Regions from separate parts of the Virgibacillus carmonensis genome, predicted to be linked through region 1. Evidence: a T-box and tRNA genes for the amino acid it is inferred to sense, from the RefSeq annotation. Region 1 holds a T-box; the other holds one or more tRNA genes.
The links. The T-box of region 1 lies ahead of alaS (alanine--tRNA ligase). A T-box ahead of a tRNA ligase gene usually reads a tRNA of that ligase, here a tRNA-Ala.

Region 1 (17,018 bases):
GTCATCTACCTAAAAAAGAAGTGAGAAAAATAGCTGCTGATCATGAATTAGCAACCGCTACAAAGAAAGATAGTACGGGCATATGCTTTATTGGTGAACGTAATTTTAAAGAATTTTTAAGTGAATACTTGCCAGCACAGCCAGGTAAAATGAAAACATTACAGAATGAGGTAAAAGGGAGCCATGAAGGCCTTATGTATTACACAATTGGCCAACGTCAAGGACTAGGCATAGGCGGATCAGGCGATGCATGGTTTGTAGTTGGGAAAAACTTAAAAGATAATGTTCTATATGTGGAACAAGGATCTACTAATGAATATTTATATTCAGAAAGTTTAGTTGCAACAGATTTGAATTGGATCACAACCAAGGACCTTGGTAAAACGTTTACTTGTACCGCCAAATTCCGTTATCGTCAAAAAGATAGTAAAGTGACAGTGTCCATATTAGATGATGATACTGTTCATGTCAGTTTTCACGATAAACAACGATCAATTACCCCAGGACAAGCTGTCGTATTTTATGATGGCGAAGTTTGCTTAGGGGGAGGTACAATTGATCAAGTGATTAAAAATGATCAGCCCATTAGTTATGTAGGTTAGAATCGTAAAAGGGGATCTCAGTTCCATTAAATAAATGGATTTGGATTCTTTTATTTACATTATTGTTTAAGGAATAAGGGTTAAAGAGATTCTAAGGAAATCAGTATAAGAAATGTGTGGTGTTTTAAGTGGATAAAATGCAACAAGCAATTGAATTCATGCAAGAACAAAAATTTGAAGAGTCTGCCAAGCTATTCACTGAAATTATTGAAGAACAACCAGATGACCCAATTGGTTATATTAATTTTGGTAATTTATTGATTCATCTTCACGAGCTTTCCCGTGCACAACGTTTTTTTGAAAAAGCAATTGAGCTGGATGAGCATGCTGCAACAGCATATTATGGATTAGGTAATGTGTATTTAGAGGAGTCTGTTTATGCTAAGGCACAAGCGAATTTTCAAAAGGCAATTGAGTTAGGTTTAGAGGAAGGCGATGTATACTACATGCTTGGTATGACGTTGCAAAGCCAGGAACAAATGAAGCTAGCATTACCATATCTCTTGCGAGCGACGGAACTCGAACCAAAGGACGGGGAAATTGCTTTTCAATATGCCATATCGTTGGCTCAGAGTGATCACTTAAAAGAGGCAAAAGATGCATTCGAGCACGTCTTAACATTGGACAGTGAACATAGTGATGCACATTACAATCTAGGAGTTATTGCCTTATATAATGAGCAAATAGATATTGCTATGACACATTTTGATACAGCATTGACTATTCAACCGGGTCATGAACTTGCGTCTAATGGTAAAGAGCAAATACAAATATTACTTGACCAAAACAAAAAGTAAGATAGTGAGGTTGTTTTGATGGAACATACCACGCAATCGAGAGAACTTGATGTACAAAAATATATTAAAGGAGAGCTTCTGTACACCATTTTTCATAATGCTACAGAGCATTTTTCGATTGCAAAAATAAAAGTGCTTGATACGAATGAAGAGATACAGGATAAAGAAATTGTTGTAAAGGGCCATTTTTCTAATCTTCAGGAAGCAAAAAATTATATCTTTTATGGTCAAATGGAACGACACACTAAATTTGGCCTTCAGTATCAGGTTACTTCTTATGAATCAGATATACCAGATACAACAGATGGATTAATCGCTTATTTGTCGAGTGATTTATTTTACGGAATTGGTAAAAAAACAGCTGCTAAAATAATTGAGCATTTAGGTGAAAATGCAATATCGCAAATACTGACAAATCCAGATGTGCTAAAAAGTGTTCAAGGATTGAAACCTGATAAAGCCGAGCACTTAGTAAAAACATTACAAGAAAATGAAGGCTTTGAGCATGTAGTTGTATACTTAGCGAAGTTTGGGATTGGCTTGAAGATTGCTCAGAAAATATATCAAGTTTATAAGGATGAATCGATTGAAGTGCTTCAGAAGGATCCCTATCAATATGTATTTGATGTTGAAGGATTTGGATTTCAAAAAGCGGATGAAATTGCCGGACTAAATGGACTATCACTGACTCACCCGAACCGAATAGGTGCAGGGTGTATCTTTGTCATGCAAAAAAGTGTACAGGAAGGCAATGTATACTTGCCAGTAGAAGAATGTATTACAAATGTTATTCTATTACTGGGGAAAATGGGTGGTGAACTGGATGAGGAAACGGTTAAAAGTCGATTGGAATCGTTAAACACAGATAAAACGATGATCATCCAGAATGGAAACGTTTATTTACCTTCTTTATATTATGCTGAAGACGGATTTGCTTCGCACGTGAAACGGTTAATTACCAAGCCTATCGAACACGAGACAACATTGGCAGAAATGATGAAAATTATTGGCGATATTGAAGAAACTGAAACGTTAAGCTACGGAAAAGAACAATTCAATGCTATTAATCAATCATTACACGCTAAATTAATGATTGTAACCGGTGGACCTGGTACAGGGAAAACTACCGTTATTAAAGGAATAGTAGATGCATATGCGGCAATCCACAATGTTTCTATTGACCCAAAGGATTATGAGAAAAAATCCGATTATCCATTCGTTTTGACTGCACCAACTGGTCGGGCAGCTAAACGATTAAATGAATCGACCGGACTACCAGCAGTTACTATTCATCGACTACTCGGTTGGGATGGAAATAGTGGGTTTGATAAAGATCAAAACGAGCCATTGTCAGGCAAGTTTCTAATTGTTGACGAGTTTTCTATGGTAGATATTTGGCTTGCCAATAGTTTGTTTAAAGCAATTCCAGATGATATGCAAGTCCTACTAGTTGGTGATGAGGACCAACTTCCTTCCGTCGGGCCTGGCCAGGTGCTCACTGACTTATTAGCAAGTCAATCAATTCCCTTAGTTAGTCTTAACGAAGTGTATAGACAAAAAGAAGGATCCAAGATTATTCAATTAGCTCATACCATTAAAAATAACGCATGTACAAATGAGACTCTTCAAAACGATAAGGATTTTAGCTTTCTTAAGTGTAATGAATTTCATATGATTGATGTGATTACCAAAGTATTTTCCCATGCAGAAAAGAAGGGTATTGATCTGAAAGATATACAGGTTTTAGCGCCAATGTATCGCTCACAAGCAGGAATAACAATTATTAATAAAACACTGCAAACATTAGTAAATCCTAAAACGAAAACCAAACGTGAGGTAAAGATATACGATACTATATTCCGAGTTGGGGATAAAGTGCTCCAATTAGTGAATAAACCTGAAGAAGGTGTCTCAAACGGTGATATTGGAGAAATTGTAGCGATCTTTTTCGAGGATGAAAATAAGGAAAATGTAGAACAGATTGTTGTGACGTATGAAGGTAAAGAAGTTGTGTATGAACGAAAGGATTATACAAACATCACACATGCTTATTGTGTTTCCATTCATAAATCACAAGGAAGTGAGTTTCCAATTGTCTTGTTGCCTGTAGTATCAACCTACCACCGGATGCTACGTAAAAATTTATTATATACAGCTATAACGAGAAGTAAGCAATCCTTAATTATCTGTGGAGAAACACAAGCATTTTTACAAGGTGTAAATACAATGGATACAAACAAACGGTATACTAGTCTAGTAAACCAATTGCATGAACGATTACCAAACAAAATAGAAAAAGTAACGGAAGACATTACTGAAGGAGAGATTAGTCCTTACGATTTTATGTAAAATATGTATATTTCAGATTTATTTGGGCAAGCATAACCTAATAATGTATAGCTATTTAAAAGGAGTTATGTAGGTTATGGAATGCCCAAATTGCAATCGAAAAGATCTAGGGAAAATAGGCTCTCAGCAATATTACTGTTGGAACTGCTTTATTGAAATAACGGTAGTAAATGAGGAAGTGAAAATTCATCAAATTGAGTCAGATGGATCGCTCAGTTCATTAAATGATTTATTTACGGATGAAGAACGAAAAGTACAGTGGTGAGGTTCAGTTTTAATTCGTAACTTATCTTTAAAACTAAGGAGCGCCATTCATGTTTAAAGAAAAAAATCCCTTACATATTTTATATTGGCTAATAATAGGTATTTTGATATTCTTATTAGTTTATCTTTTTGTAAAACTGTTCCCTTTTTATGGAACTGTTTTTTCCTTTTTGTGGAGTGTTTTTCTCCCTTTCTTCTTTTCCCTATTTATTGCATATTTGCTCTATCCAGTTGTGCAAAAGATTCACTCGTTTAACATTCCAAGAGGATTAGCAATCCTAATAATTTACGTGTTATTCTTCGGAGGGATAATCTTTGCAATTAATCGTATTTATCCACTTTTTCTTCGTCAATTAACAGAGTTAAGCGATCAATTGCCGCAATTTATTTCAACCTATAAAGAATGGATTTATCACATTTATGAGTCAACAGCCTTTTTACCTGAAACAGTTCATGATAAGATGGACACCTTATTTCAGCAGATAGAGGCGAGAATGGGAAATTTAGTCTCGAAAATTATAAACTCTATTACAAAAATATTTGATATTATTGTTGTAGTTACAGTGATACCAGTACTCGTTTTTTACTTTTTAAAAGATACGAAGCGGATTAAAAAGTGGTTAAAAAAATGGATTCCATCAAAATATCATCACCGAGCACATGAAATATTATATTCAATTGATAAAAGCCTGGGAAATTATATACGTGGGCAATTGCTTGTAAGTCTCTTTGTGAGTATTGCGACGTTTACAAGCTATTATTTTCTAGATCTCAAATATGCTTTGGTGTTGGCAATTATTATGGGATTTACTAACTTTATTCCTTACTTTGGCCCAATTATCGGCGCATTACCAGCACTTGCAATCGCGTTAACTGTGTCGACTAAGCTTGCCATCTTTGTATTGTTAACTGTTTTTGTTATTCAACTAATTGAAAGCAATTTACTCTCCCCTTACATTGTTGGGAAAAGCATACATATCCATCCAATAGCTATTATTTTTGCACTTCTCGTTGGTGGACAAGTTGGTGGTGTGATAGGTTTGTTACTAGCAGTTCCATTACTAACGATTATCAATGAAATTGTAAAGCAAGTTCGAGGCGCTGAAACTAGACAACTTACCACGAAAAATACTTCTGATTGACATATAAATGGATATTATTTATACTTAATTAAATTAAAATATTCTAAGGATATAAGTATAAGAAGAGCTCCTCCATTCGCTGTTAAGACAAGGCAATGACGAGTTTTTCTAATATAATCTTATTTTTAGTTATATAACAAAATGTTGAAGGTTCTAAGTACATGGTGCTCTATTTATAAGAGAGGGATTTTCATTTGGCTGAGAGAAATCCTACCTGACAGAGTCATGGAAAGCTAGACTGGAGTATGGTTAATACCCATCGGTTTCAAACCGTTACCATGATTAAGTGATGAACAATTGATTGGTGTTGTTCATAATTAGGGTGGTACCGCGATAAAATCTCGTCCCTGCAAATTTGCAGAGATGAGATTTTTTTATTTGAAAATAGGTACCAATAACCCATGTAGCTGGGTCTAATTTAAAAGCATATTTAGGAGGACAAAAGTTATGAAACAATTATCATCTGCTGACGTAAGACAAATGTTTATCGACTTCTTTAAAGAAAAAGGACATCGTGTGGAGCCAAGTGCGTCACTAGTTCCAAATGAGGATCCAACATTGTTATGGATTAATAGTGGTGTTGCTACATTGAAAAAATACTTTGATGGGCGCGTAATACCGGAAAATCCACGACTAGTAAATGCACAAAAGTCAATTCGAACAAACGATATTGAAAATGTTGGTTTTACGGCACGTCACCATACATTCTTTGAAATGCTTGGAAACTTTTCAATTGGTGATTACTTTAAAAAAGAAGCAATTGAATGGGGTTGGGAATTCTTAACGAGTGATAAATGGATAGGATTTGATCCGGAGCTTTTAGCGGTAACCGTCCATCCAGAAGACGATGAAGCATTTGATATCTGGTTAAAGGATATTCAGATACCAGAAGAACGAATTATACGTTTAGAAGAAAACTTTTGGGATATTGGAGAGGGACCAAGTGGGCCGAATACAGAAATTTTCTATGACCGGGGTGCGAAATATGGCAATGATCCAAATGACCCGGAGTTGTATCCAGGCGGCGAAAATGACCGATATCTCGAAATATGGAATTTAGTATTTTCACAGTTTAATCACAATCCGGATGACACATACACACCATTACCAAAGAAAAATATTGATACAGGTATGGGTCTGGAACGTATGGTCTGTGCTATTCAGGATACCCCTACAAACTTTGAAACAGATTTATTTATGCCAATCATTAAAGAAATTGAAGTATTTGCAAATGTATCGTATGGTTCAAAAAGTGAAAGTGATACTGCTTTTAAGGTAATTGCCGATCACATTCGCACTGTCACGTTTGCTATTGGGGATAATGCAATTCCTTCAAACGAAGGACGCGGCTATGTTTTACGTAGACTATTACGTCGCGCAGTTCGTTTTGCAAAACAAATTGGTATTGAAAAGCCATTCATGTATAAGTTAGTTTCAATTGTGGGCGCCATCATGAAAGATTTCTATCCAGAAGTTTTAAATCAACAGAAACACATTGAAAGAATTGTGAAATTAGAAGAAGAACGTTTTCATGAAACATTGCATGATGGATTAGAGATGCTTCATCATATTATGAAAGAAGAGAAAGAAAAAGGGAGTAAAGTCTTTCCAGGTAAAGAAGTTTTCCGCTTATATGATACCTATGGTTTTCCTAAGGAATTAACAGAGGAATATATAGAAGAAGAGGGCTTTTCCATTGATGAGCAGGCTTTCGAAAAAGAAATGCAGGATCAACGTGATCGTGCTCGAAGTGCACGACAAAAGGTGGATTCCATGCATGTCCAAGATGAGGTCTTAAGCAAGGTCGATCACGCAAGTGACTTTGTAGGCTATAACCAGCTAGAAACACAAACCAGCATTTCGCAACTAATTATAGGAGAAGAATTTACTGATTCTTTGCAGGCTTTGGATGAGGCTTTTGTGTTTTTAAAAGAAACTCCATTCTATGCAGAGAGTGGTGGACAGGTTGCAGATAAAGGGTGGATTTATACTGAAAGTGCTTCTATGTATGTAAAAGATGTTCAAAAGGCACCTAAGGGACAACATATTCATCGTGTTGTAGTGAAAGAGGGAAGCTTCAAGTTTGGAGAGCATGTATCAGCATCTGTAGATCGTAATTTCCGCAATGCTGTTATTAAAAATCACACGGCTACACACTTGCTACATCAGGCATTAAAGGATGTACTGGGTAATCATGTTAAACAAGCAGGATCACTAGTGACACCTGATAGACTACGCTTTGACTTTTCCCATTTTGGTTCTATTTCGGGTGAAGAAATAAAGCAAATCGAAACAAAAGTAAATGAAAAAATCTGGTTGTCGCTACCACTTATGATTGAAAGTAAAAAAATTGCAGAAGCAAAAGAAATGGGTGCAATGGCATTATTCGGTGAAAAATACGGAGATGTTGTTCGTGTTGTTCAAGTTAGCGATTATAGTATAGAGCTTTGTGGTGGATGTCATGTAGGTAATACGGCTGAAATTGGATTGTTTAAAATCATGAATGAAACCGGAATTGGTGCAGGAACACGTCGTATTGAAGCAGTTTCTAGTAAACATGCCTACCATTTTATCAATGAAAAAATGGATATACTAAAAACGACAGGACATTTATTAAAAACGAATCAAGAAAAAGTACCTGAAAAAATTGAGGGATTGTTTAAGGACGTAAAGGTATTGCATAAAGAAAACGAATCTTTACGTGCAAAACTATCCAATCTTGAAGCATCATCAATCCTAGAGCAAGTGAAGATCGTTAATTCTGTTCCTTTATTAGCAGAAAAAGTGAATGTGAAAGATATGAATCAATTGCGTGGAATGGTAGACGATATAAAACAGAAGCTTGGGACTGGTATGATCCTATTAGCTACGGACAACGATGGTAAAGTCCAATTAGCTTCAGGTGTATCAAAAGATTTAATTGAAAAAGGTCTACATGCAGGCAATCTAATTAAAGGAGCTGCACAGCTTTGTGGTGGAGGCGGTGGTGGACGTCCAGATATGGCCCAAGCAGGTGGAAAGGATCCAAGTAAAATCAATGATGCTTTAACTTATGCTACTACCTATATAAAAGAAACGTTGAAAAACTAGCTACTACGTATTTATGGTAGTAAAAAATGATATAATAATAATTACAAACATGTTAAGATGATTGAAGAAGCCAAAACTTGGAATGAGGTGTCACTATGAGCTCTATTGATAAGACAATGAAATTTAATTTTTCGGAAGAACCGTTTGATCAGGATATCAAGGAAATTTTGTTCACAGTCCACGAGGCACTTAAAGAAAAAGGGTACAATCCGATCAATCAAATTGTGGGTTATTTATTATCTGGTGACCCTGCGTATATACCAAGATACAATGATGCGCGAAATTTAATTCGTAAGCTTGAAAGAGATGAGTTAATTGAAGAATTGGTTAAATTTTATTTAGATCATCAAGAGGAATAGTGTAAATGAAAATAATAGGATTAGATGTTGGTTCAAAAACGATAGGTGTTGCTGTTAGCGATGCACTAGGCTGGACAGCACAAGGCATCACGACTATCAAATGGAATGAGAATGATCGAAAATCGGCTGACGCGGAATTGAAAGCAATCATTGAGAAGCATGAAGCTGAAAAGGTAGTGATTGGCTTACCAAAACATATGAATGGGGATATAGGTGAACGTGGAGAAGCATCTATCGCATACGCTAAACATGTGGAAAAGACCCATAAAATCCCAGCAACCTTATGGGATGAACGACTTACAACAGTAGCTGCAGAACGAGTTCTTCTAGAAGCAGATATGAGTAGAAAAAAAAGAAAAAAAGTTATTGATAAAATGGCAGCTGTAATGATATTACAAGGTTATTTAGATAAAAAATAATGAAGGAGTGACGGAATGGCACTAGATGAAAAAGAACGCATTGTAATTCCAGATGAAAATGGAGAAGAACATTTATTTGAGGTGTTATTTACATTTGATGCTGATGAAACAGAACAATCGTATATTGCAGTAGTACCAGTAGAGCAGAAAGATGACGAAGAAGTAGAAGTGTATGCTTTTCGTTATGAAGAAAAAGATGCTGATGATAATGATTTGTCTCTATTCCCAATTGAATCCGACGAGGAATGGGAAATGGTAGAAGAAATGTTAAATACCCTTGCAGACGAGGAAACGGAACAGTAAGGTTTTAGTTTGACGTTTAATGTAAAAAACTGGTGTCTTTTGGACATCGGTTTTTTTATGTTCACATTTCTCGTCATTAAAATACCTAATTCGCTTTTAATCATAGATATTCTATCTAGTTTTTAGTATAATATAGCGGATGAGAGGAGTTAGTTTATGTTCAAGAAGAAAGAACCAGGCAGTTATACGGACAACTTAATAAAGCGTAGTGAAGATGCAAAAACCGTTCGTAAAATTGTAACGATTGTAATTATATCGTTAATTTTGATTCTCCTAGTAGGGGGAATTTCTGGCTATATGTATGTGAAATCTGCACTTCAACCAGTAAATCCTGATAGTAAAAAAGAACTTAAAGTTGAAGTCCCAATGGGTTCTTCTACATCTGATATAGCGTCTATCTTAGAAAACCAAGGAATTATTAAGGATGCACGTGTGTTTCGCTTTTACATAAAATTTAATAATGAATCAAATTTTCAAGCAGGTAGTTATACATTTTCTCCTTCCATGACATTAGATGAAATAATAGAATCACTAAAAAGCGGGAAGGTTTTAGAAGAGGCAAAATATAGTGTTACAATTCCAGAGGGTAAAACAATTAATCAAATGGCAGAAATTTTTTCCGGGAAATTATCGTTTAGTAAAGAGGACTTCTTAGAAAAAGTGAATAATGTGGATTATGTAGAATCATTAATTGATGAACATCCATCAATTTTAACGAAGGAAATTTTGAATCCAGATATTCGTACTCCTTTAGAAGGATATTTATTTGCTGCCACCTATAATTTTTATGAGGAAAAACCTAATGTAGAGGCTGTTATCGAAAAAATGTTAGGTAAAACTGAAGCAGTAGTTACACCATATTTGGATGATATATCGGCACAGAATCTTACCATTCATGAAGCATTAACGATGGCGTCTTTATTGGAAAATGAAGCGAAGACATTTGAACAACGTAAGAAAATTGCTGGTGTTTTTTACAATCGTCTAGAAGATGGTATGCCATTGCAAACAGATCCAACTGTATTATATGCTCTAGGAGGTCACAAGGAAAAGGTATTATTAAAAGATTTAGAAGTAGAATCCCCTTACAATACTTATCAAATCACAGAATTGCCAATAGGACCTATTTCAAATTTTGCTGAGAATTCCTTAAAAGCAGCTCTTAATCCAGAGGAATCCAAAAATCTATTTTTCCTCCATGATAGTAAAGGAAACATTCATTACTCAGAAACATATGAAAAGCATTTGCAGTTAAAAGAAGCGTATATAAACTAAATTACAAAAACAAAAGTGCTTTTGGACTAGATGTGGACGTAATAAATTTGGAAGTGTGGATGAGAATTCACATTTCCCGTTTTTTTGTCAACTGCCTGAGGAAGGAGTAATAACAATGAATGACGAAGTATTGAACAAGTATCTACAAGGAATGATTCCAGTAAATGAAGAATGGGTAAACCGATTGGAATTATATGCAAAAAAGAACCATGTACCGATCATGGATCCAGTAAGTATGCAATTTTTGCAACAGATTATTCGAATTCACAAACCGACGCATATTTTGGAAATAGGCACTGCAATTGGTTATTCGGCTTTACGAATGCTTCAAGCAAATTCAAATGCTTCCATAATATCTATAGAACGTGATGCAGAACGTTTTAAGCATGCGTTGGATGTAATTAAATCACAGGATAAAACAGAACAAATTAACGTGATATTTGGTGATGCGCTTGAAGTTGCTGGAGAAATAACTAGTCAATTCTCATTTGATTTCATGTTTATTGATGCAGCCAAAGGTCAATACAAACGATTTTTTGAATTATATAGTTCCTCCATTCGAAAAGGTGGATTAATTATTTCTGATAATGTATTATTCAAAGGGTATGTTGCGAATCCTAGCAACGATAATCCACGACTCACAAAAATCGCAAACAAAATTAAAGATTATAATCAGTGGTTAATAAACAATGAGGACTTTCATACAACTATTGTTCCGATTGGTGATGGAATAGCCATTAGCATAAAACTATAAGCCCTAAAGGAGTGCACAAGAATATGCGAGACAAGCCAGTAGTTATTGGAGTGGCTGGAGGTAGTGGAAGTGGTAAAACCACAGTTACACGGTCCATATGTAAACGATTCTCTGATAAAACTATTCTTGTGATTGAACAAGACTATTATTATAAAGATCAATCTCATTTACCTTTTGAAGAACGACTAAATACAAATTATGACCATCCGTTGGCATTTGACAACGATCTTTTAATTGATCATTTAAAGGACTTAATGAATAAGGAATCGATTGAAAAGCCGATTTATGATTATAAAATACACACACGTTCAAAGGAATCCATAGTGGTGGAACCAAAAGAAGTCATCATTTTAGAAGGAATTTTAATCTTAGAGGATCCACGATTAGTCGATTTGATGGACATAAAGGTTTTTGTTGATACCGATGCTGACATTCGAATTATACGAAGAATGATGCGCGATATTAAGGAACGGGGAAGGTCTCTAGACTCCGTGATAGACCAATATGTAAATAATGTACGTCCAATGCATTTACAATTTGTTGAGCCAACAAAGCGGTATGCGGATATTATCATACCTGAAGGTGGACAAAATCATGTAGCTATTGATATAATGGCTACTAAAATTGAAAACATATTAGCAAAAAATCATTCAAAACAATAGTGGAAAGCGCAAGCACCTGAATAAAAGCTCGGCATGTCCTCGTAAAAGAAACCCGCTTTTTCTTCGTGCGATGAATTTCGGGGAAGCTTTCCTTGTCCTGTGCCCACGCAACTTAGGCAGTTCGATGTTGCCGCGCAAAGTAGCGGTTTTTAATCGAACATCTATCCGTATGAGATAAAGGAAACACGAAGACATAAGTGATTCGATGTTGATCTTATCGTATGGAGGCGCCTGAAGGTCACTAGGCGAATGGGCGATGGTACTATTTTGTGGAAAAGTATTGAAAATTTAAATAAAATCTGGCATATTAAGATTAGAACATATTTATTTTACCGGGCGCACAATCCAGTGCTGCTTATTTTTATATGTTATTTCTTATTGTAGATAAAAAGGAGTGTTTTTTAATGGCTGTAGAAAAAAGCTATTATATGACTGAAGAGGGAAAATCGAAATTAGAGAAAGAATTACATCATTTAAAAACAGAACGCAGACAAGAGGTAGTAGAACGAATAAAAGTGGCTCGTGATTTTGGGGACCTATCCGAGAATTCAGAATATGATGCAGCAAAAGATGACCAGGCCTTTGTAGAATCGCGTATTTCCCAAGTGGAAAAAATGATTCGTAGTGCGGTAATTATAGAAAATGATAATGATAACCCAGATATCGTTTCACTTGGCAAATCTGTGACATTTCAGGAGTTACCAAGTGGAGAAGAAGAGACATATACAATTGTAGGTAGTGCAGAAGCTGATCCATTTGATGGTAAAATTTCAAATGATTCTCCTATGGCAAGAAGCCTTTTAGGCCATCAGAAAGGTGCAGAATTAACGGTAGTAACACCTGGTGGAGATATCCAAGTTAAAATTGTTCGTGTAAATTAATATAACTCTAGGCGAGATAAAGCTATCTCGCTTTTTCTATTTCTAAAAAAATAGTCAATAAGATTCATTCTTAACTTTGCGTATTAAATAAATTATAAAATATGGTATTATAATAGCATGCGTGAGGGAGGGAATGTAATATGAAAGATTCTAATAAAAATTCTAGGGTAGATAAATTTGAAAAAAGGCGAAAAAATACCAAGTCTATTTCTCTTTTTCTAATTGTAGGCAGTATATTAATTATTCTATTGCTTGGTCTATTTCTCTTTGGTGGAAATGAAGAAACAGAAAGTGGACAATCATCTACCGAATCATCGAGTGAACAGAACACTGGTGGAGATAGCGATGAAGCTACAAAAGAAGAAAAAAATGATGACAAGACATCTAAATCTGATGAAAATAGTGAATCAACGAATGATGATAGCACAAACTCTGATGATCCTAATGCAGAAGATGAGCAAAACGCTACAACAGATGATGAAAATGAAACAGAGGAAAAATCGGATGATAACGATGTAAAGAAAGAAACAGTAGAAATAACTGATGATGCAAACGTCAAGGAGGCATACACTGCAGATTGGGAACCTATTGGAACAGAACAAGAAGGTCCACATACCACTCAATTTGATACAAAGACTCAGGACTGGAAAGAAATGGAAAAAGCAATACGTGTAGCTACAGGTCTACAAGAGGGAAATATGGTAACGGAGATGATTGAGAATGGTGGCGACCAAAAAGTAATAGGAACTGTTACAGATCAGTCGCAGGAGATTATATATCAGGTAAATCTTACTTGGATTGAAGACGAAGGTTGGAAACCAACAATCGTAAAAGTATTAAAAGAAAATCCTTATGACTAACTATATAGTTTACTTAAAAAGCGGAGGCATATCAATGACAATCGGAATAATTGGGGCTATGGACGAAGAGGTAGCTCTCCTAATAGAAAATATGTCAGAGAAAAAAGAGCAAACAATTGCAAGTTGTTTATTTGTAACGGGAAAGATAAATGAAAAAGAAATCGTTATATTAAAGTCAGGGATTGGGAAAGTTAATGCAGCAATGGCAACCACTATTCTTCATGAGCGGTTTAATCCGGATTATGTTATCAATACAGGATCTGCTGGAGGATTCGCACAAGAATTAGAAATTGGGGATATTGTTGTGTCTTCTCAAGTTGTTCACCATGATGTGGATGTTACAGCATTTGACTATGCATATGGACAGGTTCCAGGAATGCCTGCGATGTTTCCGGCAGATTCAAGACTTATTTCATTGGCTACTACTGCAGTTAAATCGCTTAATGTTGCTTCACGGGAAGGTATCATTGCAACAGCAGACACATTCATGGCTGATCCTGTTCATGTACAACGAATAAAGGTAAAGTTTCCTAGCATGATTGCAGCAGAGATGGAGGCAGCTGCAGTAGCGCAGGTTTGTTTTCAATATGATAAGCCATTTGTCATTATCCGAGCACTTTCTGATATAGCAGGTAAAGAATCCTCCATATCATTTGATGCATTTATAGAAACAGCAGCAAAAAACGCAGCTAACTTAATAATGAAAATGATCAAAGACCTTTAACTAGTTAGTCACTTGATAGAAATCCCTCCAACATGGACCAATCCACGTCGGAGGGATTTTTTTAATATGCGCACATTAATTTTCTTCTTGGTGCGTTATATATATTAGAGGGCAATCAAGCTTGATTATCCTTTTTTTCTATTTGGGTTTTCTTGTTTAAAGTATTCATGGAATACCTTCATTAAGGCGCGTTTTTCTATACGTGACACATAGCTTCTTGATATATTTAATTTTTTAGCAATTTCTCGTTGTGTCATTTCCTGATAATTATTTAGGCCATAACGATAAATAATTACTTCTCGTTCTCGTTCATCTAAGATAGAAAAGTATTTTTTCATCTTGTCGAGTTCCATATGTAATTGAATATATTCAATTACATCCTCTGATTCTGATTCTAAGATGTCGATTAAGCTTATTTCATTTCCTTCTTTATCTTGCCCAATGGGATCATGTAAGGAAACATCTTTTTTGACCTTTTTCAAAGCTCGTAAATGCATCAAAATTTCATTCTCTATACACCGAGCTGCATAGGTAGCTAACTTTGTTCCTTTATCTGGTGAATAGCTCTCAATCCCCTTAATCAAACCGATTGTTCCGATTGAAATTAAATCTTCCATGTCTTCACCAGTATTTTCGAATTTCTTAACGATATGGGCAACCAAGCGAAGATTATGTTCAATTAGCTTATTCCTAGCATTTTCGTCTCCGGTTTGCATTTCCTTAATGTACTTGGCTTCATCTTCTGGAGGAAGAGGCTGTGGAAAAGCATGATTTTTCACATAGGATACAAAAAAGAGCGTTTCTTTTATTAATAAAGCAAGAACGCTTAAAATACTCGACAAATTATACACCTCCTGAGAGTTTCTGCTAGGCAAAGGCCTATAACTCATCTATATGAACGAAGATGTACTTTTGTGTATGTCCTATGTAAGAAGGTGAAAATAAAAAAAGTGACTTATCATTCAAGTCACTTTTTCCTAGCTGCTTCTTTTATACTTTTTTGGATTGCTTCTTCATATTCATCCCTTTGTTTATTTGTTACAGGTTTTATCTCATTTCGGTGTGCGGCTCTAGAGATCATATGCCCAGAAACTGGAGCAGTCAGTAAAGTGAAGAAAATAGCCAATAGCAATTTACCACTTACAATCGAATGGGAAACATATAAATATAAAAATGAACCAATTAAAATGCCAGCAATACCCAGTGTCGATGCTTTTGTTGCAGCATGTAGGCGAGTGAAAATATCTGGGAACCGTACAACACCTATTGAACTGGATAAAAGAAAAAACGAACCTGAAAGAATAAATAAGCTAATAATAATGTTTAGGATGATATTAGTCCAAGTTTCGATCAATGATAACACCCTTTTCAAGAAATTTGGCAATAGCTAACGTACCGATAAATAACAGAATTCCAATTAACAAGATAACATCGTTAAAATTAGTAGAACTACGTATGATTGCTAGCAATGCTGCAAGTCCCATTAGACCCATTCCAATTGTATCAAGTGCAACAGCACGATCTGCATTAGAAGGCCCGACTATAATTCGATATAGAAGCAACACCAGTGAAATCGCAATACCTACCGCAGATAATATGGTTGAGATCTCAAGTATATTTTCTGAAAGAGTTAGAAGTTCATTCATCTTGTAACCTCCATTATTGCTTTTTCAAACGTGTTTTTGATTTCAGCAATTGCTTCATCGATGTCATCTATATCCATTGCATGTATATAAAGATGTGTATTGTCATCTGATATAGCGACAGTTAATGTACCGGGTGTTAATGAGATTAGATTAGCCAGTAAGGTAATTTCCCAATTACTCTTTAATGTTGTTGGCATCGCGAATATACCAGGTTCAATATCAAGCTTCGGTTTATAAACTAATTTAACAATATCCATATTAGCCGAAATTAGTTCTTTACAAAACAGAAGAATAAGCTGGATGGTTTTGAAAAATCGTTTCAAATAAAATGAATCAGGAATGAACCTGTTCAGTAATAAAAGCAATATGATTCCAAGAATATATCCGCCAATAAAGCTTGCGGTAGTATACGTTTCCTGTAAAAACATCCACATTACTGCAACCATTAAATTAATAACAATCTGAAATGTCATAGTAATTTACTCCTTTAATACAGCATCAATATATACGTCAGGATCAAGTAAGTAAGTTGAAATATCTTCAACTGTAGGATAAACGAACTCTGCACCTATTCCTAGAATAACAGAAAATGATAATAAAAAGATAATGGGTCCAATTAATCCTTTTGTAGATTTTCTATCCACTTCGTATGCCGGATTTTTCTCACCCCAAAATCCCTTGATAAAGATCTTCATAATAGAATATAAAATCAATAAGCTGGATAGCAAGGCAATAATAACTATGGCAATTTCATCATCAGCCAGAGCGCCCTTTAATAATAGTAATTTGCCTATAAACCCGCTAAATGGTGGGATACCAGCAAGGATAAATGCTGCAACAAATAATAGCCATCCAAGTACAGGATAGTAATGGATTAGACCACCCATTTTT
Region 2 (17,018 bases), on a different contig from region 1:
GGTGAAGTGGTGTAAGGAAGAAGGAGTTGATTTCATAAATGGTGAAACGTTTTATTACCATGAAGAAGCACTTATCGCTTTAGAGGAAATTCAAAAACAAGATTTACCAGCAGTCATTACATTTGGTTTAATGGGAGAAAATATTTTACGAGACGGCTACACTGTCGATGAATCTTGTAAAGTCCTATCTGAAAAAGGTGCGCTAGTTGTTGGCATGAATTGCTTCAGGGGTCCTCACACGATGCAACCATATCTCGCGGACATACGAAAAAATGTTGGTGGATATGTGGGTGGATTGCCTATTCCATACCGCACAAGTGAAGAAAACCCGACATTCTTTAATCTGCCTGATGGAGGATGCAGCTGTCATTTACCTTTAGAAACAACCTTCCCGACAGCACTGGACCCTCTTTACCATAATCGCTATGAATTAGCAGAGTGGGCAAAAGAGGCAAAGGATATCGGCATTAATTATATTGGCTTGTGTTGTGGGGCATCACCAGCAATGCTTCGTGCAGTGGCAGAAGCGGTAGGCGTTGAGACAATTAATTCAAAATACTCCCCTGATATGGAGAAGCATTTCTTATTTGGAAAAGACGAAACACTAAAAGAACATAATTTGAGCTATCGGTCGAAAGCATAATTGGGCATTGAAAAAAAGCTTGTAGAAAAAAGGTTTTTCTACAAGCTTTTTTCAAGTATCAAAGAAAATATAAAAATTTGGCGATTGTCTGTCTAGCTCCAGCGCCTAGACACTCGAGACATAAGCAGTTCGCTTCCGCGCGAGCAAGGCACTCACACTGCACCCCTCTGCTTATGCTTGTCGTGTCTTACAAGGCGCTTACGCTTTTCGTGTCTGTCTAGCTCCAGCGCCTAGACACTCGAGACATAAGCAGTTCGCTTCCGGGCGAGCAAAGCACTCACACTGCACCGCTCTGCTTATGCTTGTCGTGTCTTACAAGGCGCTTGCGCTTTTCTTAATATCACTCATAATAAAGTAGCAAGACAAATAGTTTGTAAAGACCAGAAGTTAATTAGTAACATATAGAGAGGAATACTCGGAATTAAGTTGGGAAGGTGTCTTGAATGAAAGTTGTAAATAATGTAACAGAGTTGATGGGAGATACACCAATCGTAAAGTTGAACAAGCTTGTCCCGGATGATGCCGCAGAAGTTTTTGTTAAACTTGAGATGTTTAACCCAAGCAGAAGTGTCAAGGACCGCGCAGCGATAAATATGATCAGGGTTGCAGAAGAAACGGGATTATTGAAACCAGGTGGCCTGATTATTGAACCGACTAGTGGGAATACGGGGATTGGACTCGCCATGGCCGCAGCTGCGAAAGGATACCAGGCAATTATGATCATGCCTGATAACAGCACAATGGAAAGAAGAAATATTTTAAAAGCTTATGGTGCGGAAGTTGTATTAGTTCCAAGCGAAGAAAAAATGCCTGGAGCTATTAAAAAGGCATTGGAATTACGAACAGAAAATCCTGGCAGTTTCATTCCACAGCAATTTGAGAATCAAGCAAATGCGGACGTACATAGAATAACAACAGCTCTTGAAATATATGAACAAATGGACGGGAAATTAGATGCATTTGTATGCACGGCAGGAACAGGTGGAACCGTGACGGGAACAGGCGAAGTGTTAAAGGAAAAACTTCCGGAACTTGTGATTACAATTGCGGAGCCAAAAGGATCGCCAGTTTTATCAGGTGGCCAACCTGGTAGCCATAAGCTAGTGGGGACTAGTCCAGGTTTCGTGCCGAGCATATTAAATACGACCATTTATGATGAAATTATGCAAATAGAAGACGCGATTGCGATTGATATGTTTAAAAAGTTGCCGAAACAAGAAGGCCTATTTGTGGGGTTGTCTGGAGCAGCATCCATTTATACCGCAATTGAAGTTGCAAAACGATTGGGAAAAGGGAAACGCGTGCTATGTGTTGCACCTGACAGTGGCGAACGGTATCTTAGTATGGACTTGATTGATGAATAATCGAACGGGTGTGTACATTTTAGGTAGTTTGGCAAGTTCGGCTGGAAATCGCGCAATCGAAGGTGCTAATCGCGCGGTAACACGACCGAATCGCGCAACATATCAGCCAAAAAGCGCACTGAAGTGATTATGAACCTTTATTGCGCGAATTTGAGTGGATAGTGCGCGATAATTCAGTTTTATGCGTGATATAGAGTTGGTCTAGCTCGACTTTCCTATATTACTCTTTAAAAAGGCGTCTGTTTTATAAAATAGGCCCTTTTCGAATGGAAATAATTTATTATGCGCTATACCCTTTCATCTCCATAGTAGTAGGGCATAATTTGGTAATGGTTGGGACTGAAAGACAATTGACACAAATAACAATGGGTGAGTATACTATCATATAACCAAGTTTGTTTATAGGAATTGTCATGATAAGGAGGTAGTGCATTGTTTCTTGAAATAAATCATGTTGGAAAAACCTTTACCAATCAGGAGAAGCAATCATCTTTTGACGTTTTTTCTGGTATTGACTTAGAGGTCTCTGAAAACCAATTTGTATCTATCCTAGGACCATCTGGGTGTGGGAAATCAACTTTACTATCAATGGTGGCTGGGCTTGAAAGCGCCACAGAAGGATCCATTTTGCTTCAGGAAAAGGAAATTAAGCAGGCTGGGCCTGATCGTGGCATGGTTTTCCAGCAGCCTTCCTTATTCCCCTGGCTCAATGTTCGCGACAACGTTATTTTTCCGTTGAAAGGGATTATGAGTAAAAAAGAAGCGAGCAAAAGGGCAGATCACTTTTTAAAAATGGTCCACTTAAGCAGATTTAAAAACAGTTTCACATATGAACTATCAGGTGGAATGCAACAACGTGTAGCCATCGCTAGGGCCCTTGCGATGGACCCAAAAGTCTTGTTAATGGATGAACCATTCGGGGCACTCGATGAACAAACACGTCATATTTTGCAAGATGAGTTGATTAAGATTTGGCAAGAAACGCAAAAGACCATTCTTTTTGTTACACACAGCATACAAGAAGCTATTAAACTATCGGATCGCGTCGTTGTGATGGGGACGCGACCTGGCCGTGTCATATCTGACTTTGAAGTTGATATACCTAGACCTAGAAAACGAGAGGAACAAGCGGTTATTGAACTTGAAAAGAAAGTGATGAATTTGCTTGAAGGTGAAATTAAAAAAGTCTTAGAGGAAGAGCTATCAAATGAAATTCAATATAGTCGTTAAACGTGTATTATTTCTAGTTGCAATCATTGGATTATGGCAGTTTATTTATACAATAAACGTGTTTCCAGTTATTATTTTTCCATCGCCGATTCAAGTGTTTACAGCTTTATATGAAGGATTTGCAAGTGGCGATTTCGTCAAGGCATTAGGGGCGAGCTTTAAACATCTGTTTAGTGGATTGTCGATGGCGATCTTGTTTGGAACGATTTTAGGCGTGATTCTTGGTAAATCTAAGCAAGCAGATGAAACAGCGGGTATGTATTTAATTGCCCTGCAAAGTATTCCAAGCATTGTCTGGGTTCCGTTAGCGATTATGCTTTTTGGATTCACGGAATTTGCAGTTGTTTTCGTTGTCGTTTTAGGTGGAACATTCGTCATGGCTTTAAATGTTCGATCGGCTATTCACAATGTCCCACCTCAACTCGTACGTGCAGCAAGAACGATGGGAACGAAAGGAGTCGGGTTATTTTACCGAGTTGAAGTCCCAGCGAGTATTCCGTATTTCATGTCAGGTGTCAGGCTTGCCTGGGCATTCAGCTGGCGCGCATTAATGGCTGGTGAATTACTCAGTAACGGACCTGGGCTTGGGTACTCATTAAGATACGCCCAAGATTACGCCCGTATGGATCAAGTCGTCGGCATTATCATCATTATCGGATTGATTGGTGCAATCGTTGATCAGCTTGTATTTTCAAAATTAGAGAAAAACGTTATGAAACGCTGGGGTTTGGTCAAATAAAAGGGAGGATGAAAAACGTATATGAAGAAACTTTTATTAATGATGGTATTCGTTACACTTAGCATAGTATTAGCTGCATGTGGAAGTAGCGAGGAAGCTGCTGGTAGTGATGGGGCAAAAGAAATTACAATTGGATACTTTCCGAACATTAATCACGTTGCGGGGATGGTAGCCGAAGAGAAAAAACTGTATGCAGAAACATTACCAGACGGAACAAAGGTGAATTATCAATATTTTCCTGATGGATCAGCCTTTATGACAGCAATTGAAACAGGCGAAATTGAAGGCGGACTCGTCGGACCAGGTCCAGCTATGAACCACTTTACAAGCGGAGCAAAAATTAATATCGTAGCTGCAGGGTCAACAGGCGGTACTGTTATTATGGCTAGAAAAGGTGCTAATATCGAAACGGCAGAAGACTTAAAAGGCAAGACTTTTATCTCTCCGCGTGTTGGGTGCACCCACGACGTTCAGTTCGAAACGATGATGAAAGAAAAATTCGGCATCACATCTAAGCGTATTGACGGATCCATGAAACATGTCACAGGAAAACCAGCTACCTATCAAAGCATGTTTGTCACAGGAAACGTTGACGCGGCAACAGTCCCAGAACCATGGGCTTCCGTTATCGAAGCAGAAGGTAGTGGTGAAGTACTCGTAGATACACCTGACGTTGCCTATGGTGAAACTTTACCAGCGGCTGTATTTGTAACATCACAAGACTTAGTCAAAAACAATCCTGACACGGTTCAAAGTATTGTAGACGCACATAAAAAGGCAACAGAATTTATTCAGGATAACCCAGAAGAAGCAAAAAAAATTGCCATTGATAAAATCAAAGACATTACGGATCAGAAGCTTTCTAAAACAGTCATTGATAACGCATGGGAACGTATAGATTTCACGTATGAAGTGAACGGAGATGTCCTGCAAGATTTTGCTGATTCTTCTTATGACCTTGAGTTTTTGAAAGAGAAGCCGGATTTAGAGGGGTTAGTTGATACTAGTTTTGTTCAATAAACGTGAAAGGCAGTCGGTTTGGCTGGCTTTTCTTGTTGGAAGTAAAGGCTTGTAGAACACTCATGTGAGTGTTCTACAAGCTTTTTGTCTTATGTTATTCCTAGCTATTTAAAACAGCATTAAGCAAAAATAAGGAACTAAGTATTTGTAGTGTCGATGTATTATAATATTAATTAAGTGTTATTGTTTTTGCTATCATTCTCATCAAAGAAATTCTTTATTAACTCTATAAACCGATTAACTAAGGGTGGTAAATATCTGTTTTTATCTATAGCTAGATATACAGTTCTTGATATATTTGAATCCTGAATTTTTTTAACATGAAACGGAAATTTCTTTGAATACTTAACATAGTTTTCAGGCACCACAGTAATACCTAAACCTTCTTCCACCATACTGCAGGCGGTTTCGAATCTCTCAATTTCAAACTGAATGTTTGGTTTTACACCTGACTTACGAAATGCATTTAAAATATCTTCACGAGTTTGGAACCCTTCTTTACATACTATAAAATCCTCATTCTCTAAGTCGCTTATCTTAAAGCTTTTTGTAACTAAAGGATGCAAAGGCGGTAGTATAGCAACTAAATTCTCCTCATAAATCGGTATAGTTTCTATTTCTTCATTGTTAATATATTGATTTGTAATGGCTAGATGTACATCAAAATTACTTAAGGATTTTACTACCTCGTCTAAGCTTAAAATATCAAATATTTTTATGTGGACATCATTATATTCCTTTTTAAACTCTTTTATTATCTTTGGAACCCAAGATTTAGAGGATTCTATTAAACCGAAGGATAATTCTAACGGTCCCTGTTGTTTTAGTCGTGTCATTTCTTCGGACACATGATCGAAATGGTTTACCAATTTTTTAGCTTCTTGATATAGTATTTTCCCTTCTTTAGTTAAACTTGAATCGCGGGTACTCCTATCCATTAGGGTTAGACCTAATTCAATTTCTAGTTTTTTAATGGTTGTACTTAGTGAGGGTTGGGATATGTGTAACATTGAAGCGGCGTTAGTATATGTCTCCTGTTCTACAACGGTTATAAAGTAACGTAAATGACGTATTTCCATTAGAATCACACCTTATTTATAGTTAAAAACTATAGAAATATAAAAAATATGTATTAGTAATTATATATTATCTTAATTATAATGAAATGGAAAGCTATTATTTTCTGAATTTATAAACTATAAAAGTGAGGTGTTACTATCTATAACTTCCCCGATAAACAATTATGGACTGGAAGAGTTGATTATGAAGATGACTTAAACAGTTTTCGTTTTCATCAAGTTGTTAAGTTTAAAGGTATAGATGAATTAACAAAAAATGAAAGCGCTTTTGGTGTTATTGGTTTTGAATGTGATGAGGGTGTTAGACGAAACAAAGGAAGAGTTGGTGCTTCTTCGGCTCCAAGTGAAATCAGAAAGTTATTATCAAACTTACCCTATAATATAGGCGATAATGCTAACATAATAGACGTTGGAAATGTTGTATGTGAAAATGGCAAGATGGAAGATGCCCAGGAGGAATTAGGGGTCCATATTACAAAAATACTTAACCATTCCAATATACCAATTATTATTGGTGGAGGTCATGAAACATTATATGGTCATTATTTAGGGGTAAGGGAGTATATTGGGCATGAGCAATCATTAGGTATTATAAATATTGATGCACATTTTGATATGAGAGACGATTGTGTCCCTTCTTCTGGAACAATGTTTAGACAAATACTTGAGCAGGATACTGATGCTGGATATTTATGTCTAGGAATACAAGAGTTTGGGAATACAAAGGCTTTGTTTGAAAAGGCAAGCAAACTTAATTGCACCTATATACTTGAAGAAGATATTACCTCTGACAATTATCAACATACATTCCAAACTATAGATGAATTTTCCGATAAGCATGATTATATTATGTTGACATTATGTACAGATTCTATTATTGCATCTGAAGCGCCAGGGGTTAGTGCAACATCTGTCTTTGGATTGGAATCAAAAGTGGTTAGAAATTTATTACGCTACATTGTTTCAAGGTCAAACATTGTAAGTTTTGATGTATCTGAAGTTAATCCATTATTGGATGAAGGTAATAAGACAACAAAATTAGCTGCACACTTAATTGCAGTGGTTATGAAATATTTTAGGGGATCTAATGTTTAACAACGGGGAGGAAATAATATGAGTTTGGAAATAAATCAATTAACCACCATATTTATTGCAGTAGCAGTTTTTATGATTGGTAGTTACTTAAATAAAAGGATCCATTTTCTAGATAGATTTTGTATACCAGCACCAGTTGTTGGAGGGCTTTTATTTGCAATTATTGCTACTATATTAAAAGGGTTCCAACTACTAGAAATAAGTTTAGATACCTCTTTACAAGGACTATTTATGTTGACATTCTTTACAACTGTTGGACTTGGGGCTAGCTTTGGATTAATTAAGTTAGGTGGAAAGCTACTAGTTATATACTGGCTTTCTTGCGGTTTTTTAGCATTAGTACAGAGTGTAATTGGAATTTCTTTTGCAAAGATATTAAATCTTGATCCGTTAATCGGTGTAATGGTTGGGGCAACATCAATGGAAGGCGGCCATGGGGCAGCTACGGCATTCGGAACCACTATTGAAGGACTTGGAGTTGAATCAGCATTATCAATAGGATTAGCTGCAGCCACAGTTGGACTTGTAGCTGGTGGATTAATCGGTGGTCCGATTGTAAAGCATTTGATTACTAAATATAATTTAAAACCGACAGAAACTGACGTTGAAGATGATAGTTCACCACTGGCAAATATTCAAGCTTCAACTTCTAATTTAACATCAAAAACATTTATGATTCAGGTATTTATTATAACATTATGTATGGCAGTAGGGTCGTTTTTAGGTGAGTTATTTACTAGTACAACTGGGTTTGCGATACCTAGTTATGTAAGTGCAATGTTTGTTGCGGTAATAGTAAGAAATATTATTGACAAATATGATAGCAGTATTATTCAAATGAAAAGTATTAGCATTATAGGGGACATAACACTGGGAATATTCCTATCAATGGCGCTAATGAGCATTAAATTATGGGAGGTTGCTAATCTTGCTTTTCCATTACTAATTATTATCTTTGTCCAAGTACTATTCATTGCATTATTTGGTATTTTTGTTTTATTTAGGATGTTAGGCAAAGATTATGATGCTGCAGTAATGGTAGGCGGATTCACTGGCCATGGCCTAGGTGCAACACCTAACGCGATTGCCAATATGGATGCTATTGTAAATAAATACGGTCCATCTCGTAAAGCATTTCTAATTGTACCCATTGTTGGAGCATTCTTAATAGATGTTTTTGCAATGCCAATAATTATCACTAGTATAAATATGTTTAGTTAAATATTATAAAACAGAGTAACGGCATTTAGCCGTTACTCTGTTTTTGGTGTATTTAGGTTACAGAAAAATAGTTATTTGTAACTTTTTCAAAAAAGACGCCACCTAACCTACTACTGTTTAAGATTATAGAAGTAGAATAAATTTTATTATCATAAAAATATAGGATATCGGACCAAAATTTACAAGGTGTCTCCATTATTCTTGTCATCCACCTTTTTAGCTTCTCGGGGATTGTTTTCTAATAATTTCATCTCTTATTCCGCCATCTGATAATTCTTCGGAAAACGCATGATCTTTTTTATTTGTTGCTTGATCCTTTTCTTGTTTATTTTGCTTCCTATTCATTTGGTTGATCCTGTCTAGTATTAGTTAAATAGGTGTTTTCCCCTGGTGCAAAGTTGACATTCTGGAGATTAACTTCTTCGTCTTGTGGATGGGATGTTTTGTGTTCAATCTCGGGAATATGCTCCCTTTCAATTTCTGGTTTCCTTGTGTCTGTTGATTTCTTTTTTTCCTCCATTAATGATTCTCCTTTCATATAGGTAGTAATCTTTAGTTTGTCAAAAAATGAGGAAGGTATGAGTACTTCTTTGAAACAATTCTATTGTAAAAGCCACCAATTTTCGGTAATCTTATTCTGATATTCTAATCGTATTATAAAGTTATGAGGAGTTTTTGTGTATGGAGCGTTTTACTATCTGGGGATTGAAAGTGTCCATTTCCTTCTATGCACTTTTGCACTTTTTCACCTATTTTTATGAGGTGGAAATTTTGCTGTATCTTCTTTCCATTAGCGGGTTGCTGACGCTATTGTTTGCGGGAATAAGGTTAACTGTTAAGCAATTCAAATTACCACTTTTTCTATTTCTCACCAGTGTAACGGTTTTGATTTTTTCTGAAGGATCTATGATAGATGGCTTATACAATGGCTTTCTTCAAATGCGGAGTATCATTGGATTATTAATTATTGTTCCGATGATTGGGTGGGTTTTGAGGGAAGAACCTTATATTGAGGAAATTATGGCGTTTGCCCACAAAGGAATCAATTCAAGCCGTAAATTTTATTTTGGGATTGTTTCCTTTACCCAAGTGATTTCTTACTTTTTACTTTTTGGGTCTATACCAATGATGTATCAATTTATCACTGTCATATTGAAAAATCAAAAAGGTGAAGCGTGGGAAAACTTTAAAGGCACTGCGCTATTACGTGCATTTGCCTTGTCAACTATGTGGGTTATCAGTATCCCTAGTTTTATTTTTGCAGTGGACACATTGCAAGCCTCTTTGTGGATAGCCGTTTTGCAAGGGTTTGGGATGGCCATATTAGGATCTGTTGTAGCAGTCATATTCTCTTACTTTCAGGAAAAAAGATATGGAATTGATTTAACAGCTGCGTTACAAACTGAAATTGATACAGTTCTTCGTAGTTATTCCAATAAGGAAGAGATAAAAAAGAAAGTGGTTGAATTCTTGTTAATGTTTGTTACGTTATTCGGAACCATATTTTTACTGCATGCAGTCTATTCTGTCGACCTTATGATGACTATTCCTATTGTAGTGGTTATTTGGACTTGTGTTTATTATTCAGTGAAAAAAAGACCGAAAAAATTAGTTGAAGAATCAAGGTTATACTTTGCCAAGGATATGGTAAAGCAGTCGTATCAGCTATGTATTTTACTGTCAGCAGGCGTACTGATTTATGGGTTAAACCAATCTGGGTTTGGAATAGCTGTTATAGGCGGCATACAATACACACAAGAGGTTTTACCGTTCATAAACTTTTTGTATTTGCTTCCGTTTATCGTTATTTTTCTTGGATTTTTGGGGTTAGGTCCATTAACCGTGATGGTTTTGGTTGCAGGGTTATTAGAAAATATTTCACTTCCATACCCCCCAGAATTGATTGTGCTAACGATAACTTCAGGCAGTGTCATTTCCATTCTTTTGTCACCAGTGATCATGCCAGTCATTGTATTAAGTGCTTCCAATGGATTAAGCCTATTTAAGAACGGAATAAAGTTTAACTTAAAGTACGCTATTGTATTTTATATTATCGTACAACTTTATGTACAGACGATGATTCGGGTTTGGTAATTATTGATTAGACTATTTGTCCCAAGTATTGAATAAACATAGCAGTGACTGCTATAAAAAGGGAGCTGATAGTAAATGAAGAGAAACAGTCGAGGCACGACGCTAATTGTACTGTTATTTACCGTGGTGACTGCTGCTATAACCATTTACTATCTCTTTTTTTTCAGCAAACCTCCAGAAGAACAAGCCGTGGAAGTGGTTGATGCATTTTATACATATGAACAAGACGGAGCATTTTCTGATTCGTGGGCGATGTTCCACCCATTAATGAAGGAAAAGTTCGCCAAAGGGCATTACTTACAGGATCGCGCCCATGTGTTCATGAACCACCTTGGTGTCACCACTTTCTCCTATTCACTTACGGAAGCAGTGGAAGTAAGGAACTGGAGAATTGAAAAGGGTGCAGAACCGATTCCACTTGTTTATAGGGTAACTGCAACACAGGTATTTAAAGGGAAATATGGAAATTTTGATATTGTACAGGATGTCTATGCAACAATGGTTGAAGGGGAATGGAAAGTGCTTTGGGATTATAAGAAATAACTCGTACTGATAAATCAAGGTTCATTAGCGGTGAAAATTCACCCAACATAAAATGAAATTATATGTTAGAGTCAAACTATGATCAAAAAAAGAAATCTGCATTTCTGCAGGAGAGGTTCGCAATTCCATCCCTCGATAAAAAACTAAGGAGTCAACAACATTCTCTTTGGTGTTGTTTTTTTGATGGAAATAGAATGAATCTCTTCTTTTTTTGCTAAGAGAGAGGGGAAATGAAAATGAATAAAAAAGCGGTTGTTGTATTCAGCGGCGGACAGGATAGTACTACTTGTCTGTTCTGGGCATTGGAACAATTTGAAGAGGTGGAAGCTGTCACGTTTCAATACGGTCAGCGGCATATAGCTGAACTGGATTGCGCAAAAGAGATCTGCCAGACGCTTGGTGTGCCTCACCATGAACTTGATATGTCTTTATTGAATCAATTAGCGCCGAATGCATTGACGAGAGATGATATTGCGATTACGGAGGATGAGGGTGAATTGCCGTCAACTTTTGTACCAGGCAGAAATTTATTGTTTCTATCTTTTGCAGGTGTGCTAGCAAAACAGATTGGTGCAAAACACTTGATTACAGGAGTGGGTGAAGCTGACTACAGTGGTTATCCAGATTGCCGGGATGGCTTCATGAAATCATTAAATGTTACATTAAATTTATCCATGGACGATACGTTTGTCATTCATACCCCTTTGATGTGGCTGGATAAGTCGCAGGTATGGGAGCTAAGTGACCAACTTAATGCTTTTGAGTTTGTAAAAACACATACACTAACTTGTTATAACGGTGTGAAAGGTAGTGGATGCGGGGATTGTCCAGCATGTATTCTAAGGCTAAGAGGTCTTGAGAACTATGAAAATAAGAAAAAGGGTGAAGTGGTATGATGCAGCAAATTTATCCCACTGCACTCCACGATTATTCTTTTGAAATAAACAAAGACTTTCACTTTGCGGCAGCACACTATATTGCCCACGCGGATGCTGGAAAATGCAGGAAAACACACGGACACACGTATTTTGCAAACATTACAATTGCTGGAGATGAACTTGGGTCTACTGGATTTTTGGTAAACTTTAAGATAGTAAAAGAGCTAATCGAACGGCGTTTTGACCATGGGATTTTAAACGAGGATCCGGCTTTTTCTGATGAGCAGCCGGAATTTTTCCCAACGACTGAGGTTATCGCACGTACGATGTATGAAATTATCCAGGAACATTTAAATACGTTACAAAATAAGCCGTTGTGTGTACAGGTATATTTACGGGAAACACCGACAAGTTATTGTGTTTATCGCCCGAGAAAGGGGGATAAATAATGAAGATCCCTGTTCTCGAGATATTTGGCCCGACCATCCAAGGAGAAGGAATGGTAATTGGACGTAAGACAATGTTTATTCGAACTGCCGGCTGTGATTATTCCTGTTCCTGGTGTGATTCTAAATTTACGTGGGATGGGTCCGAAAAAAATAAGATTCAACTGATGGAGACGGAAGAAATTTGGAATGCGTTAACAGAAGAAGGCGGTGATCGCTTTGGGCATGTAACCATATCGGGTGGAAATCCCGGGTTGCTGCCCCATTTAAGTGAACTTGTTAAGCTATTACACGAAAAGGATATGAACATAGCACTTGAAACTCAAGGGAGTAAGTGGCAGCCATGGTTTATAGACATTGATGATTTGACGCTTTCACCGAAGCCGCCAAGTTCAGGAATGCAAACAAATTTTGAAAGACTTGATCAGATTATTGATCGTTTACGTCAGGATCAAAAAGGAACATTCAGTTTAAAAGTAGTTATTTTTGATGAGAATGATTTGACCTACGCAGTAAATATGCATCAAAGATATCCAGATGTTGAATTGTTCCTTCAGGTTGGAAATGATGATCTAGAAACAATGAATAATGAAAAGTTACTGGATCATATGCTGCGTAACTATGAACAGCTAATTGATCTAGTAATGGAAAGCCATGTATTGAAGGATGTTCGTGTTCTGCCGCAGCTCCATACTTATTTATGGGGGAATAAACGGGGAGTATAGGATCCGTGTATATGTAATGAATTGAAAAGCCTCCCCTTACTGTCTAGGACAAAAAGGGAAGGCTTTTCTTTTAGCTATTGTTCGTCACTTAGTATGGAGCCACGGGGAATTGAACCCCGATTACTTGAATGCCATTCAAGTGTAATCCCATTATACCATAGCCCCGGAAACACAAGTATCAGTGGATTAATGCTCCACTCTCCAAACTGAGTTAATGCCCCAGTCAATCAGAGGTTTATTATAAGCTTTCTTTCTTCTTTTTTCAAGCAGTAATTTTTTATGGAATGGCTCCACCCACATCGAATGATAGCCTCTGATTTTTCCTCTAGGATTCTTTTTGTCTTTGTTTTTTTGCAGCTGGCATTTTTAATGATGCATAAACGAGAGCAGCAATAAGAAACAGGCCTAGGTAGCCAATGAGTGGATAGAATAAGGCAACAAGTTCTGTGAAACCAACGAAGCTTGCGCCGAATGCAATAATCATTGTTATACTAACGAACACTTTAAACTTACTTGTTCCTATTTCTGTGAAGCGTGCTCCAAATGCAAAGAACATGCTTACTGCAGTATTGAAAATCATACCGAACAGGATGAAGGAATAAATAATTCCAAGTACAGGAGAAATATCATCAACAATTTTTAACATCGGCATATCGAAGTTCGCAACGACATCAACATTTGAGTAGATGGCAAGATGACTTAATAGTATAAGAATGCCAAGGCCAAGACCTCCGAGAAGTCCTCCAATTTTTGCTGTCTTTTCATCCTGTTCAGCTCCTCCCATGACAAGTGACATGGAGGCACCTACTGCAATATTAAAGGAAACATAGTTGATTCCAGCGATGAACCAATTCGGCAGTGATGAGGCTTGTTCTTTGGCAATTGGATTAAGTTCTGCAAACGACGCATCCATTGTTACCAAACTGTAAATGGAAACCAGTATGACACCAAGGATAAGAAAGGGCGTGATACTCCCGATAACCGCAACCACACGATCGACATTCATCATGATGGTAAGAATGACAAGAACCGTCATCAGTATGATTCCCACAAATGAAGGTAATCCGAACTGCTGGTCAAGGATAGAACCTGCCCCGGCAATCATGACGACCCCTACACCAAAAAGGGTGAAGATGATGATATAATCCACGATAACTCCAAGGTAACGCCCGCTAATCCTATAAACTGCATCTTTATGAGATCTGGTCTGCAAACGACTCCCAAGCCTCGTCAACGTCATTCCGAGATAGGCAAATAACGCTGTTGCAATAATAGCTCCTGCTGTCCCAATAAGCCCGAAGCTTGTAAAATACTGTAAAACCTCTTGTCCCGATGCGAATCCCGCACCGACAATGATTCCAATAAAAGCACTTGCAATTTTCAAGATTTTCTTCATGATGTCCTCCGGCAATTATATGTATAATGATTATGCTTAATCTAAAAGAATGCATCAAACATTTCGTAAAATCAATAATTTTTATGTCGTTAAAAATGGTGTCTTTAGCTAATCAAGAACTGGTAGACATGATAAAAGTAGTACAAATAAGATAAAGTACCTACTATGCCAAATGCTGTGCATAAGCCGTTCTGTTCATCTTTTAATTCTTTGAAGGTAAAAACAATTCAGAAAACGAATAGATACAGTGTAGCATAAATTTAATAATTATGGAGGGATTTGTCGATGAAGAAAAAGAGTAAAGTTGCCTTATTTTGTAGTACGGTCTTGTTAAGTGCAGGAATGCTAACACCCGTGTATGCAGGTACAGCAGTAAATGCTGCAGAACATTCTGTCACTAAAAAACCGTCCGTATCTGGTTTTATCAGCCACGACGAACTTACTAGAAAACTTATGCAGGTCGAACAAACAAGCAAAGGAAATGTGGCTGTTGAAGTCGCAGGATATTCCAATCAGGGTCGTGAGATTTATACGGCTACTGTTGGAACAGGAGACAAAGTTGTACTAGTCGAAAGTGAAATTCATGGAAATGAGAAGGTAGGAACAAAAGCGCTTTTAAACATGCTAAAACAAATCGGTTCAACTGACTCTCCAGAAATGAAACAACTTAGGGAATCGTTAACAATTGTTGTGATGCCAATGGTCAACCCAGATGCTACGGAATTAAATCGTCGGGGAAACGACCTGTCATGGAACGAGGTTATTGACGAATTCCCTCAATTAAAAAGTGCTGAACCATCGTGGAATTATTACACATACGAAAACCGATATTGGGACTATGAATCAAATCCTGGATTTGACGTCAACCGTGATTTTAATCCAGATTTAGATTACACTCCTCAACCCCAGGACTTTCCTGGTAATTCAGCAGAGCCTGGTTGGTATATAACACCAGAAGCACAAACTGTTCGTGATGTGTATAAGGATTTAACAGAACAGTTTGGAACCGTTGATGTATTTATTGATCTTCACCACCAGGGAGAATATGTGATTGAAGGTACCGATGATCCAGTAACATTATCATTATCCGGTGTATTTGTTCCCGATCCAAGCACAGAAGAAGGTGACGAATATAGTGAGTACGAGGATCAGTATAATGTAGATTTTTCTAAAAAATTAAATGTGGCTGCTTATAATGCGCTGCAACAAATGGGTAATTCGCCATTCGGTAATATCTCACTTTACCCGCAAGATCTTGATTTACCTGGAACTGCCCTAGGCTCTTTTGCATTAAATGGCAGCGGTGCAGTACTTTTCGAAGTAACTGGTCAAACTCAAAGCTATGGTCAAAAGAAAATGGGACAATTGAGAAAAGCAGTTGAAACGGGTTTATACGGAATTTTGAACGGTGTCGCAACGGGTGACGTACGTGATATAAATGCTGATGATTATGATGACATTCCATTAACAGAAAGATAACATTGAAAAGAGCAGTTAGGGGTGGTGCTTACCCCTAACTGCTCTTTTTAATATACTAAAACAGGTAAGTAACCCCAACTAGAGTTGATACGAGGGCATTTACATATAGTTAGTTAAGGATTCAGGGTATGAATTTATATTACTTAGCCATTTATCTATAAAAAATTTAAATAGTTATTATTGTCATTTATAATAATTTGATTATTCACATAGTATTGACTTTTCAATTTCCTTTGTATAGTCTTATTACTATTATTAATATGGCGAAGAGGGTAAATAGAAATCCGAATAAATGGAAGCGTTTTTACAATTTCGGTTTGAAAAAGCTTTGGAAGGAGGACACTTCATTAACTTAAAGTCTTTACACATTCAACTTATTTCTATTAAAGAGAAGAAAATGGTTATCTTTCTGAGTTATTACCTAGATAGTGATTATGCTTAGTAACAAAGGTTTGGGACAAGTTTTCTAAAATAAGAAATTAAGGTGTGAGACATATGGTTTGGTATATTGTATGGTTAGTAGTTTTTATTGCTAGTATTACAGGTGTTGGGATATTCTACTCACGCAAAATAAAAACCGCAGATGATTTTGTCATGGCTGATTTTAGTTTAGGTTTTTTCCCTATTTGCGGAAGTATCATTGCGACCGCATTGGGTTCTGCGGCTATTATTGGTGGATCGGGTAAAGGATTTACAATGGGAAATTCATGGTTTACAGCAACTTCACCCTATGTTATTACTTCCATTATATTTGCAATAGTACTTGGAGCCACAATTCGTAAGTTGAAATTGTACACTATTCCAGATCTATTTGTTCGCCGGTTTGGAAAAGCAACTGGTCTTATTCCAGCCTTAGTAATTGGTATTCTATACATGGCTCCAACTTTTGGGATGCAAATTGTAGGAATGGGGGCTATTTTAACCTCTATTGTCGATATTTCACTTTACTCAGCTATGTTACTCGGATTTGTAGTTTGTGTAGCATTTACATTGATGGGTGGGCTGCCAAGTGTTGCGTGGACAGATGCTGTACAATCTGTCTTAATTCTTGCTGGACTTATCGTCA

Region 2: it encodes a tRNA-Ala, which carries the amino acid that the T-box ahead of alaS (alanine--tRNA ligase) is inferred to sense. The anticodon was not compared.

What each region holds. Positions count from the first base shown of each region.
Region 1 is NZ_JBYQFJ010000006.1:28,972-45,989, forward strand. Features, by position in the region: gene mnmA (tRNA 2-thiouridine(34) synthase MnmA) at 1-602, shown strand, start outside; gene AC3G7N_RS06425 (tetratricopeptide repeat protein) at 740-1,399, shown strand; gene recD2 (SF1B family DNA helicase RecD2) at 1,418-3,748, shown strand; gene AC3G7N_RS06435 (YrzR-like zinc ribbon domain) at 3,825-4,013, shown strand; gene AC3G7N_RS06440 (AI-2E family transporter) at 4,063-5,154, shown strand; T-box leader at 5,290-5,506, shown strand; gene alaS (alanine--tRNA ligase) at 5,602-8,244, shown strand; gene AC3G7N_RS06450 (IreB family regulatory phosphoprotein) at 8,340-8,603, shown strand; gene ruvX (Holliday junction resolvase RuvX) at 8,609-9,022, shown strand; gene AC3G7N_RS06460 (DUF1292 domain-containing protein) at 9,038-9,325, shown strand; gene mltG (endolytic transglycosylase MltG) at 9,482-10,600, shown strand; gene AC3G7N_RS06470 (O-methyltransferase) at 10,716-11,354, shown strand; gene udk (uridine kinase) at 11,378-12,016, shown strand; gene greA (transcription elongation factor GreA) at 12,421-12,897, shown strand; gene AC3G7N_RS06485 (YrrS family protein) at 13,038-13,757, shown strand; gene mtnN (5'-methylthioadenosine/S-adenosylhomocysteine nucleosidase) at 13,792-14,481, shown strand; gene sigK (RNA polymerase sporulation sigma factor SigK) at 14,607-15,323, opposite strand; gene mnhG (monovalent cation/H(+) antiporter subunit G) at 15,449-15,835, opposite strand; gene AC3G7N_RS06505 (Na(+)/H(+) antiporter subunit F1) at 15,816-16,127, opposite strand; gene AC3G7N_RS06510 (Na+/H+ antiporter subunit E) at 16,124-16,600, opposite strand; gene AC3G7N_RS06515 (Na+/H+ antiporter subunit D) at 16,607-17,018, opposite strand, start outside.
Region 2 is NZ_JBYQFJ010000021.1:28,918-45,935, forward strand. Features, by position in the region: gene AC3G7N_RS15095 (homocysteine S-methyltransferase family protein) at 1-643, shown strand, start outside; gene cysK (cysteine synthase A) at 1,087-2,007, shown strand; gene AC3G7N_RS15105 (hypothetical protein) at 2,000-2,134, shown strand; gene AC3G7N_RS15110 (ABC transporter ATP-binding protein) at 2,440-3,237, shown strand; gene AC3G7N_RS15115 (ABC transporter permease) at 3,215-3,976, shown strand; gene AC3G7N_RS15120 (aliphatic sulfonate ABC transporter substrate-binding protein) at 3,998-4,996, shown strand; gene AC3G7N_RS15125 (LysR family transcriptional regulator) at 5,170-6,075, opposite strand; gene hutG (formimidoylglutamase) at 6,214-7,170, shown strand; gene gltS (sodium/glutamate symporter) at 7,189-8,391, shown strand; gene AC3G7N_RS15140 (hypothetical protein) at 8,608-8,736, opposite strand; gene AC3G7N_RS15145 (hypothetical protein) at 8,729-8,911, opposite strand; gene AC3G7N_RS15150 (hypothetical protein) at 9,073-10,485, shown strand; gene AC3G7N_RS15155 (hypothetical protein) at 10,561-11,028, shown strand; PreQ1 riboswitch class I at 11,135-11,181, shown strand; gene queC (7-cyano-7-deazaguanine synthase QueC) at 11,259-11,924, shown strand; gene AC3G7N_RS15165 (6-carboxytetrahydropterin synthase) at 11,921-12,355, shown strand; gene queE (7-carboxy-7-deazaguanine synthase QueE) at 12,355-13,077, shown strand; tRNA gene AC3G7N_RS15175 (tRNA-Ala) at 13,172-13,242, opposite strand; gene AC3G7N_RS15180 (YkvI family membrane protein) at 13,403-14,473, opposite strand; gene AC3G7N_RS15185 (M14 family zinc carboxypeptidase) at 14,759-15,952, shown strand; gene AC3G7N_RS15190 (sodium:solute symporter family protein) at 16,448-17,018, shown strand, end outside.